3 regions of the Erwinia sp. AC075 genome follow, and region 2 is predicted to be linked to each of the others. Evidence: predicted binding sites of a transcription regulator. Region 2 holds the regulator's gene; each other region holds the start of a gene.

Region 1 (3,279 bases), 750 kb from region 2:
TCACCGGCAGCGAGAGCTTGCTCATCAGCTCATCCACCAGGCAGCCACCGCCGTGCACAATCAGCAGTGGACGCTGATGCTCAGCCCGGTAGGCCACCAGCGCGCCAAACAGGCGCTCCAGCGCTTCTTCGCTATCCAGCAGCACGCCACCGAGTTTAATAATTAAAGGAGTCGTCATAATCATCTTCACCGATTAAATAAGTGACTGCGTTTCCGGGAAGCCGAAACGAATATTCAGGCATTGCACTGCCTGCGAGGAGGCGCCTTTCAACAGGTTGTCTTCTGCCGACACGACAATCAGGTGTTCACCCTTCACCGCAAAACCGATGTCGCAGAATGGCAGACCAACAACACCCTTAATTGACGGCACGCCTTTGTCGTAAACACGCACCAATGGCTTATCGTGATAGGCATTATGGAACGCTTCTGCCACGTCGTCAGCGGTCACACCTGCTTTTAACCGGCAGGTGGTGGTAGCCAGAATACCGCGCGGGAAGTTGCCCAGATGCGGGGTGAAGATCACCGGCACACCGAGGTGCGCTTCGATTTCTGGGTGATGACGATGGGTGAAAATACCGTACGGCTGCAGGCTGACTTCACAGAAGCTGGTGCCGACCGCCGCTTTGCGCCCTGCCCCGCTCACGCCGCTGGTGGCATTGATCACCGGCCATTGCGCATCGTTCAGCAGGCCCGCTTCGACCAGCGGCTTTAAGGCCAGCTGGGCAGCGGTAGGATAGCAACCCGGCACCGCAATCAGCTGCGCTTCTTTAATTTTGTCATGCTGCCATTCGGCCAGACCATATACCGCTTTTTCCAGCCAGTCCTGATGCTGATGCGGGAAGCCGTAGTAGTCTGTGAAGAAGCTTTGATCGTTCACGCGGAAAGCAGCGGAGAGATCGAATACCACACAACCCGCGGCGAGGAACTCTGGCGCAAGGTCATGGCTGACTTCGTGAGCGGTCGCCAGAAAAACGACGTCCACTTTATCGGCATACTGCGAGGCGCTGCTCAAGGGCTGCAGCGGCATATCAAGGATGCCTTTCAGCTGCGGATGAAGATCGGAAAGTAATTTTCCTGCGTCCGGGCTTTGCGCTGAAACCGCCAAAGCGGTTATGTTCACCTGTGGATGACGATTCAGGTAAGTCGCAAGCTCTACGCCAGCATAACCACTGGCACCAACAATCAGCGTATTCAACATCAGACTGACACCTTTTTCTGGTCTCAAATTTCCGGGCTGCAGCGAATTTTCGCTGTCTTCCCACGCGAGCGGCGCTGGACGATGGAGCAATTTGTGGTTTCCATCCGTACGCCGTTAATGTATTTTTATTCACTATTAATGCATGAATATGACACTATCCTAACTCAAGGAATGGCAACAGTGAAGACAAAATTACCCCCTTTTATCGAGTTATACCGTGAGTTGATTGCCACACCGTCGATCAGCGCAACCGATATTGCCATCGATCAGAGTAATGAAACTTTAATCAATTTGCTGGCAGGCTGGTTCCGTGACCTTGGCTTCAGCGTTGAAGTGCAACCGGTGCCCGGCACGCGCCACAAATTCAATATGCTGGCCAGAACCGGAAACGGCGCGGGAGGCCTGCTGCTCGCCGGTCATACCGATACCGTCCCGTTCGACGATGGCCGCTGGACGCGCGATCCGTTCACCCTGACCGAGCATGACAACAAGCTCTACGGTCTGGGCACCGCCGACATGAAAGGCTTCTTTGCCTTTATTTTAGATACTCTGCGTGATGTTGACGTGACCAAACTGGAAAAGCCGCTCTACATCCTCGCCACCGCCGATGAAGAAACCACTATGGCCGGCGCGCAGTATTTCTCTGAAAACACCACTATCCGCCCGGACTGCGCGATTATTGGTGAGCCCACCTCACTGAAACCGGTGCGTGCTCATAAGGGCCATTTATCTCAGTCGATCCGCATTCAGGGCCAGTCGGGTCACTCAAGCGATCCGGCGCGTGGCGTTAATGCGATTGAGCTGATGCATGAGTCCATCACTCACCTGATGGGCCTGCGTAATACGCTGAAAGAGCGCTATCACCATGATGGCTTTGCCATCCCGTATCCGACCATGAACTTCGGCTACATTAACGGCGGCGATGCGCCAAACCGCATCTGTGCCTGCTGTGAGATGTATATGGATATTCGTCCGTTACCGGGCCTGTCACTGCAGGATCTGGAAGGTTTGCTGAATGATGCGCTGGCTCCGGTGAGTGAACGCTGGCCAGGCCGGGTGACGATTGGTGAATTGCATCCGCCCATTCCAGGCTACGAATGTCCGCGCAACCATCAGCTGGTGCAGGTAGTGGAGAAATTACTGGGTACCGAAACCGAAGTGGTGAACTACTGTACCGAAGCGCCGTTCATTCAGACGCTGTGCCCAACGCTGGTTTTGGGCCCGGGATCGATCGATCAGGCGCACCAACCGGACGAATATATCGACACCGCATTTATTAAACCCACCCGCGAACTGATCGCTCAGGTTGTGCAGCATTTTTGCCACCACTAAATCACATTTGGGGCAATTCACTGCTGAAACAGCGTGTTGCCCCTGATTTGTTCCGTCTTTCATGATAAGAATAACTTATCTCACTTGCCTGTAATTAAATTTCATAAATTACCGACATTTAGCCGCTGAAGCCGCCAGATTTAAGTCATTTGACGAATGGTAACGAACGTGGCTAGATAAAAGGCAAAGTTATGCCGGCAACGGTGAAATAAAGTGACAAAAACAAGAAGGGTGTCAGGGGTCATATGAACGAACAATATTCCGCAATGCGAAGTAATGTCAGTATGCTCGGCAAACTGCTCGGGGATACGATTAAGGATGCACTTGGAGAGAACATCCTTGAGCGGGTGGAAACCATCCGCAAACTCTCGAAGTCATCACGTGCGGGAAATGACGCCCACCGTAAAGAATTGCTGTCAACGCTGCAAAACCTGTCGAATGATGAGCTGCTGCCTGTTGCACGCGCCTTCAGTCAGTTTTTGAATCTGACTAACGTTGCCGAGCAGTACCATACGATTTCCCCGAAGGGTGAAGGGGCCAATCACCCGGAAATGCTGACCAAAGTCTTTGATCGCCTGAAGCAGCAACCTCATCTGACCGAAGCCTCGATCCGTGAAGCTATCGAATCGCTTTCACTGGAACTGGTGCTGACTGCACACCCGACAGAGATCACCCGTCGTACTTTGATCCACAAACTGGTTGAAGTGAACAGCTGCCTGAAGCAGCTCGATCACAACGATCTTTCTGAT
Region 2 (3,279 bases):
GTCTTTCTTCAGCGTATCCAACATGCCGTCCAACGACTTCTGCTCAAAAGCGCTCAGCGTGCCGATTGGCTTGCGCTCAACGATGCCGTTTTTACCCAGCAGCAGCGGTTGTGAGAAGAAGCGAGCATGTGCGCCATCTCCCTCAACGTAAGCACATTCCACAACGTTGCTTTCACCGTTCAGAGCGCGTACCAGCGACAGACCGAATTTGGCCGCAGCCTGGCCCATCGACAGCGTCGCGGATCCGCCACCTGCTTTCGCCTCAACCACTTCGGTACCCGCGTTCTGGATACGTTTCGTCAGATCGGCCACTTCCTGTTCAGAGAAGCTGACGCCTGGGATCTGGGAGAGCAGAGGCAAGATAGTCACGCCTGAGTGTCCACCCACTACCGGGATGTTCAGCTCGGCAGGATTTTTGCCCTTCAGCTCAGCGACGAAGGTGTTGGAACGGATGATATCCAGCGTGGTAACGCCAAAAAGTTTGTTTTTATCGTAAACGCCGGCTTTTTTCAGCACTTCCGCAGCAATCGCGACCGTGGTGTTAACCGGGTTAGTGATGATACCTATCAACGCCTTAGGGCAAGTGCTGGCAACCTGTTCAATCAGATTACGAACAATACCGGCGTTAACATTGAACAGATCGGAGCGATCCATGCCTGGCTTACGCGCCACGCCAGCGGAGATCAGGACCACGTCAGCGCCTTTCAGCGCCGGCGTTGCGTCTTCGCCACAGAAACCTTTGATATTGACTGCGGTAGGGATATGGCTCAAATCAACAGCTACGCCAGGCGTAACGGGAGCGATGTCGTACAGAGAGAGGTCGGAACCCGCCGGAAGCTGGGTTTTTAGCAGAAGTGCGAGAGCCTGGCCAATACCGCCAGCTGCGCCGAGAACTGCAACTTTCATCCTGAACTCCTTATTATAGTGAGCGTAAAGTGCTGTGAATCCATCTGGTTATGAACATAGTCCAGCCTTCAGCGCTTTGCGATTGCTTTCATGTCGATCTGAGCGCTCACGCCCAAAACCGCTGAAGCAAATGATTAACCGCATAGGGTGCAAGGCCGCTCGTAGCCAGCGACAAACAGCACGATTCGGCCTTACATTACACCCTTAGCGCTAAGCAGAACAACATCAATTTAATAACAAATCGTTTACTTTTTGCGCTACATCCTTGTCTGAGCGGGCATTTTTTTTCCATCAAAAGTTTGGCATACTGTCACCCCTTCACCGCTCCCCCGCATAAAACACCCTGCCTTATTGCATAACCATTCATTTAATTGCATAATCACCGCCAGTCCCATCAGGGAATCCCCTTTATTTCTGACTCTTAAGCGGAAGCCTATGCGTAACCCATCAAAACAGGAAGACCTGATTAAAGCCTTTAAGGCTTTATTGAAGGAAGAGAAGTTCAGCTCGCAGGGCGAGATCGTCGCCGCTTTACAGGAAGATGGCTTCGACAATATCAATCAGTCTAAAGTCTCCCGCATGTTGACCAAGTTTGGTGCCGTGCGCACACGCAACGCCAAGATGGAAATGGTCTATTGCCTGCCTGCGGAACTGGGCGTGCCGACCACCACCAGCCCGCTTAAAAACCTCGTGCTGGATATCGACTACAACGATGCGTTGGTGGTAATCCATACCAGTCCGGGTGCCGCGCAGCTTATCGCTCGCCTGCTGGATTCCCTCGGCAAAGCTGAAGGGATCCTTGGCACCATTGCCGGCGATGACACCATCTTTATTACCCCTGCCCGCGCCTTTACGGTAAAGCAGCTGTTCGAAGCGATCCTGATCCTCTTCGAGCAAGAGTTATAAGCAGCAGCAATTAACGCCTGATTTTTAACCTAAGGCTAACCACCCCGTATCATCATCTTTTCTTAGAGCCGGCGCCTGCCGGCTTTAGCTTTTCTGCCCTTCCACGCCTCACTATTCAGCATGATGCACTGCCTCGCGGGCGACATGTCAGGCAGAAAAACCAGATACTCTCGTCTCATGGTGTGATCCACCACAAATAAGCGCACGAATGGCTAAAGTCACATATCCCTATGTTTTTACATGTATTTAACATGGATAGGGCAACTTATAAGCGTTTTTTATAACGTCTGGTTATTAAAATGCAGTTTTCGGTTAAAGTATCCCAACAAAACATTATTAGCACGCTATTAATTTTTTACGTTATTAGATCTATACTTGTTTTCGTGATGACAATCACACTAAACAAAAAGATAAAAACATACTACGAGGAAATAATCATGAACATTAAAACTACTGTTGCGGCTGTAACCGTTCTTTCTGCTCTCTCATTTGGTGCTTTTGCAGCTGAATCTGTTAATGCGGATCAGGCGCAAAATCTGCAATCAGTTGGCACCATCTCCGTAAGCGGCGTTGCCGGTTCACCGATGGACATCCGCCAGCAGCTGAATGCGAAAGCTGACGCTCAGGGCGCAAGTGCTTACCGAGTTATCGAGGCGTACAACAACGGTAACTACCACGCGACTGCAGAGCTGTACAAATAAGCAAAGATTACCCGGCAATACGGTATTAACGACTAAATAAAAACGATAACCCCAAGAATAATAAACGCTTTTTAGCCCTTTCGGTTACCGCTCAACCCTATCTGGAGCATCTATCATGAAAACCAAATTAGCAATCGCAGTACTCGGCCTGGCCTCAGTTCTTTCTTTCGGCGCCAGCGCCGCTCACCTGATAACTGATCAGCAGGCAAGCGAGCAGAACCTGCAGTCAATGGGCACCATTAGTGTCAGTGGTGTTGATGGCGCGCCAACCGATATCCGTCATGAGCTTTCTCAGAAAGCGGATCAGCAAGGTGCCAGCTCTTATCGTGTGATCGAAGCGCGTAACGATGGCAACTACCACGCCACCGCAGAGCTGTATAAATAAATTCTGATAAGTACAAAAAATTAGAAGGTGCCAGCACCTGCGTGTTGTCGAACGCGCGAATCCCTCTCGCTGGCTTGTCACTGCTACTGTAAGACATTCCTCGTCAGTATGACGAACCCTTTGGCCCCGCTTGTCGGGGCCCTTTTTGTTTCTGCTGACTAGCGAACGTTAAATCGGAGCTGCCCTTCCAGCTCCTCTTCTGCTTCATCAAACAGCAGGATTAACGCGCCATAACGCCGCTTCTGTCCGCTCCCCAAATGTACAAATTCAATTTCCAGGGGTAATGGCAACAGCGTCACCGCGTCCCATAAGCTGTCCAAATCCTTCACATTCAGATCGGCCAGCGCAAACCGTTCGCTGAACTGGCGGTAGAAGTGTGCC
Region 3 (3,279 bases), 560 kb from region 2:
GACGCGGGATGGAGCAGCCTGGTAGCTCGTCGGGCTCATAACCCGAAGGTCGTCAGTTCAAATCTGGCTCCCGCAACCATTTCTCTTCGGAGAAGGTTCTGTGAACAGCAAGACCTGTTGTGATGGAAGCAACAGTATATCGGACGCGGGATGGAGCAGCCTGGTAGCTCGTCGGGCTCATAACCCGAAGGTCGTCAGTTCAAATCTGGCTCCCGCAACCATTTCTCTTCGGAGAAAGCAGTAAAAGAAAGACCTGTTGTGACGGAAGCAACAGTAGTACACTACGGACGCGGGATGGAGCAGCCTGGTAGCTCGTCGGGCTCATAACCCGAAGGTCGTCGGTTCAAATCCGGCTCCCGCAACCAACTTAACACCTTAACGGGTGTTTTTTTGTTTCTGGCCTCCGCCAAATTCCCCGCAATGGATTTGCCTGTCCGCTTTATGCCGGGCGAGCAGCACCCCGCCCCACAATCGGCACTATTTTCTGGGTGCCAGGCTTGCGCCACTGGCGAAGTACGCTTTGATCCCCGCCAGAATAGATTCCGCTACCTGATGCTGATAACGCGTCGTCCGCAGCTTTCGCTCTTCTTCTAAATTACTGATAAACGCCGTTTCCACCAGAATCGACGGAATGTCGGGTGCTTTCAACACGGCAAAACCGGCCTGGTCGACGGTTCGCTTATGTAAATGGTTCACCTTACCGATGCGGGACAGCACCTCTTTACCAAATTTCAGGCTGTCGTTGATGGTCAGACTCTGCACCATATCGAACATGGTGTGATCGAGATAGCGATCGCCGCTCATGCTGACGCCGCCAATCAGGTCTGATTCATTCTGCGTCTGCGCCAGAAAACGTGCCGCAGTGCTGGTCGCGCCTTTGGTCGAGAGCGCAAATACCGACGAGCCGCGTGCCGCACGGCTGGTGAAGGCATCGGCATGGATGGAGATAAACAGATCGGCACGCTGTTTGCGCGCTTTGGCCACCCTGACTTTTAGCGGAATAAAGACATCTTCGTTGCGCGTCATATAGGCACGCATATTGGGCTGCTTGTCAATCAAGACCTTCAGTCGTCTGGCGATCTTCAGCACAATGTCTTTTTCGCGGGTTTTATGTTTACCGATGGCCCCCGAGTCTTCGCCGCCGTGCCCCGGATCGAGCATGATCACAATCGGCCGATCCCGCCCCGCCTTGCCCGGCAAAGCCGCCGCTGCAGGCTGGCTCTTTTCCAGATCGCCTTTATTGTAATCTTCCAGTAACGCCAGAAGCGGATCGTCAGCATGATCGTAGCTGCTGCCTTTTGCCGGATAGAGATCCAGCACCAGGCGATCGCGGATCCCGGCGACGGGCGCGAGGGTGAAAATCTTTGGCGACACATTTTGCTTCAGCTCAAGCACCAGTCGGACGGTATTGGCATCGAACTGCCCCACTCGGGCATTTTTAATGTAGGGATCGTCGCTGCGCACCAGGTTCCCGACGCCTTTCAGCGCATGGTTAAGCTGGATATTGGCAATATCGATCACCACGCGTTCGGGATGACTGAGCGCAAAATGCTTATATTTCAGCGGGCGGTTGGATTCCAGCGTCAGCCGTGAATAGGTTGAAGACGGCCAGATGCGGATCGCCACCACATGGCTGCTGGCGGCCAGGCCTACTTTGCTGACGCTTAGCAGCACGACGGCGCCGGCGCTTTTTAACCACCGGCGACGGCCAGGTGAGGGTAAATCGGACATGCTACTCCAGAGGTGTTTGCTGAACTGTGTCTAAAAAAAAGCCAAATGACTACCAAGTGCAAAAACTTTAGCGAATCCCTCCGGCGGTGTCACCCAGAAAAAGCGATAAAATGCAGCGTATTAGCGTTGCCGCCAGGGGAAGAAACCAGAAAATACTGAGAAATTGCCCCTTGCGCCCGGCCAATAAAAGAATAAAAATACACTTTTAGCGAATAATAATTCATAGAGGGTTTGCCGTGAAGGAACGGAGTACCGAGCTGGTTCAGGGTTTTCGTCATACCGTGCCCTATATCAATGCCCACCGTGGTAAGACGTTTGTCATTATGTTGGGTGGTGAAGCCATCGAGCATGAGAACTTCTCAAGCATCGTCAATGATATTGGCCTGCTGCACAGCCTGGGCATTCGCCTGGTGGTGGTGTATGGCGCCCGGCCGCAGATAGACGCCAACCTGGCTGAACACCAGCTGGAGCCGATTTATCACAAGCATACCCGTGTTACCGATGCGCAATCCCTTGAGCTGGTTAAGCAGGCCGCAGGCCGTTTACAGCTGGATATTACCGCCCGCCTGTCGATGAGCCTGAACAATACCCCGTTGCAGGGTGCGCATATTAATGTGGTCAGCGGCAACTTTATTATTGCCCAGCCGTTAGGCGTGGATGATGGCGTGGATTACTGCCACAGCGGCCGTATTCGTCGTATCGATGAAGAAGCGATCCACCGTCAGCTGGACAGCGGCGCAATCGTGCTGATGGGGCCGGTTGCGGTTTCCGTCACCGGCGAGAGCTTCAACCTGACCTCTGAAGAAGTGGCGACGCAGTTAGCCATCAAGCTGAAAGCCGAGAAGATGATTGGTTTCTGCTCCGAACAGGGCGTGACCAATGATGAAGGCAATATCATCTCCGAGCTGTTCCCGAATGATGCCCAGCAACGTATTGAAGAGCTGGAAACGCGCGATGACTACCTGTCCGGCACCGTGCGTTTTCTGCGTGGTGCGGTTAAAGCCTGCCGCAGCGGCGTGCGTCGTAGCCATTTGATCAGCTACCAGGAAGACGGCGCGCTGTTACAGGAACTGTTCTCGCGTGATGGTATCGGTACGCAGATCGTAATGGAAAGTGCCGAGCAGATCCGCCGTGCCACCATTAATGATATCGGCGGCATTCTGGAGTTGATCCGTCCGCTGGAGCAGCAGGGAATTCTGGTTCGTCGCTCTCGCGAGCAGCTGGAGATGGAAATTGATAAGTTCACCATCATTGAGCGCGATAACCTGACGATCGGCTGCGCCGCGCTCTATCCGTTCCCGGAAGAAGCGATTGGCGAGATGGCGTGCGTGGCGGTGCATCCTGATTACCGCAGTTCCTCGCGCGGTGAAGCCTTGCTGGAACGCGTGGCACTGCAGGCGCGTCAGATGGGGCTGAAGAAACTCTTCGTGCTGACTACCCGCAGCATTCACTGGTTCCAGGAACGCGGCTTTACGCCGGTCGATATCGAACTGCTGCCGGAAAGCAAAAAGCTGATGTACAACTATCAGCGTCGCTCAAAAGTGCTGA

The links. The regulator ArgR, encoded in region 2, controls arginine synthesis, uptake and breakdown. The targets are predictions, from matches to a motif close to ANTGAATAAAAATACANT.
Region 1: a site for ArgR is predicted at 1,315-1,332, ahead of argC (N-acetyl-gamma-glutamyl-phosphate reductase). Genes of this name have one in related genera too.
Region 3: a site for ArgR is predicted at 1,918-1,935, ahead of argA (amino-acid N-acetyltransferase). Genes of this name have one in related genera too.

The regions. Positions count from the first base shown of each region.
Region 1 is NZ_CEEDEU010000001.1:3,604,915-3,608,193, forward strand. It holds gene argB (acetylglutamate kinase) at 1-178, opposite strand, end outside; gene argC (N-acetyl-gamma-glutamyl-phosphate reductase) at 194-1,198, opposite strand; gene argE (acetylornithine deacetylase) at 1,379-2,530, shown strand; gene ppc (phosphoenolpyruvate carboxylase) at 2,776-3,279, shown strand, end outside.
Region 2 is NZ_CEEDEU010000001.1:4,358,964-4,362,242, reverse strand. It holds gene mdh (malate dehydrogenase) at 1-906, opposite strand, end outside; gene argR (transcriptional regulator ArgR) at 1,342-1,812, shown strand; gene yhcN (peroxide/acid stress response protein YhcN) at 2,250-2,513, shown strand; gene yhcN (peroxide/acid stress response protein YhcN) at 2,629-2,898, shown strand; gene AC0IXH_RS20465 (barstar family protein) at 3,057-3,279, opposite strand, start outside.
Region 3 is NZ_CEEDEU010000001.1:4,915,660-4,918,938, reverse strand. It holds tRNA gene AC0IXH_RS22830 (tRNA-Met) at 3-79, shown strand; tRNA gene AC0IXH_RS22825 (tRNA-Met) at 145-221, shown strand; tRNA gene AC0IXH_RS22820 (tRNA-Met) at 289-365, shown strand; gene amiC (N-acetylmuramoyl-L-alanine amidase AmiC) at 478-1,731, opposite strand; gene argA (amino-acid N-acetyltransferase) at 1,968-3,279, shown strand, end outside.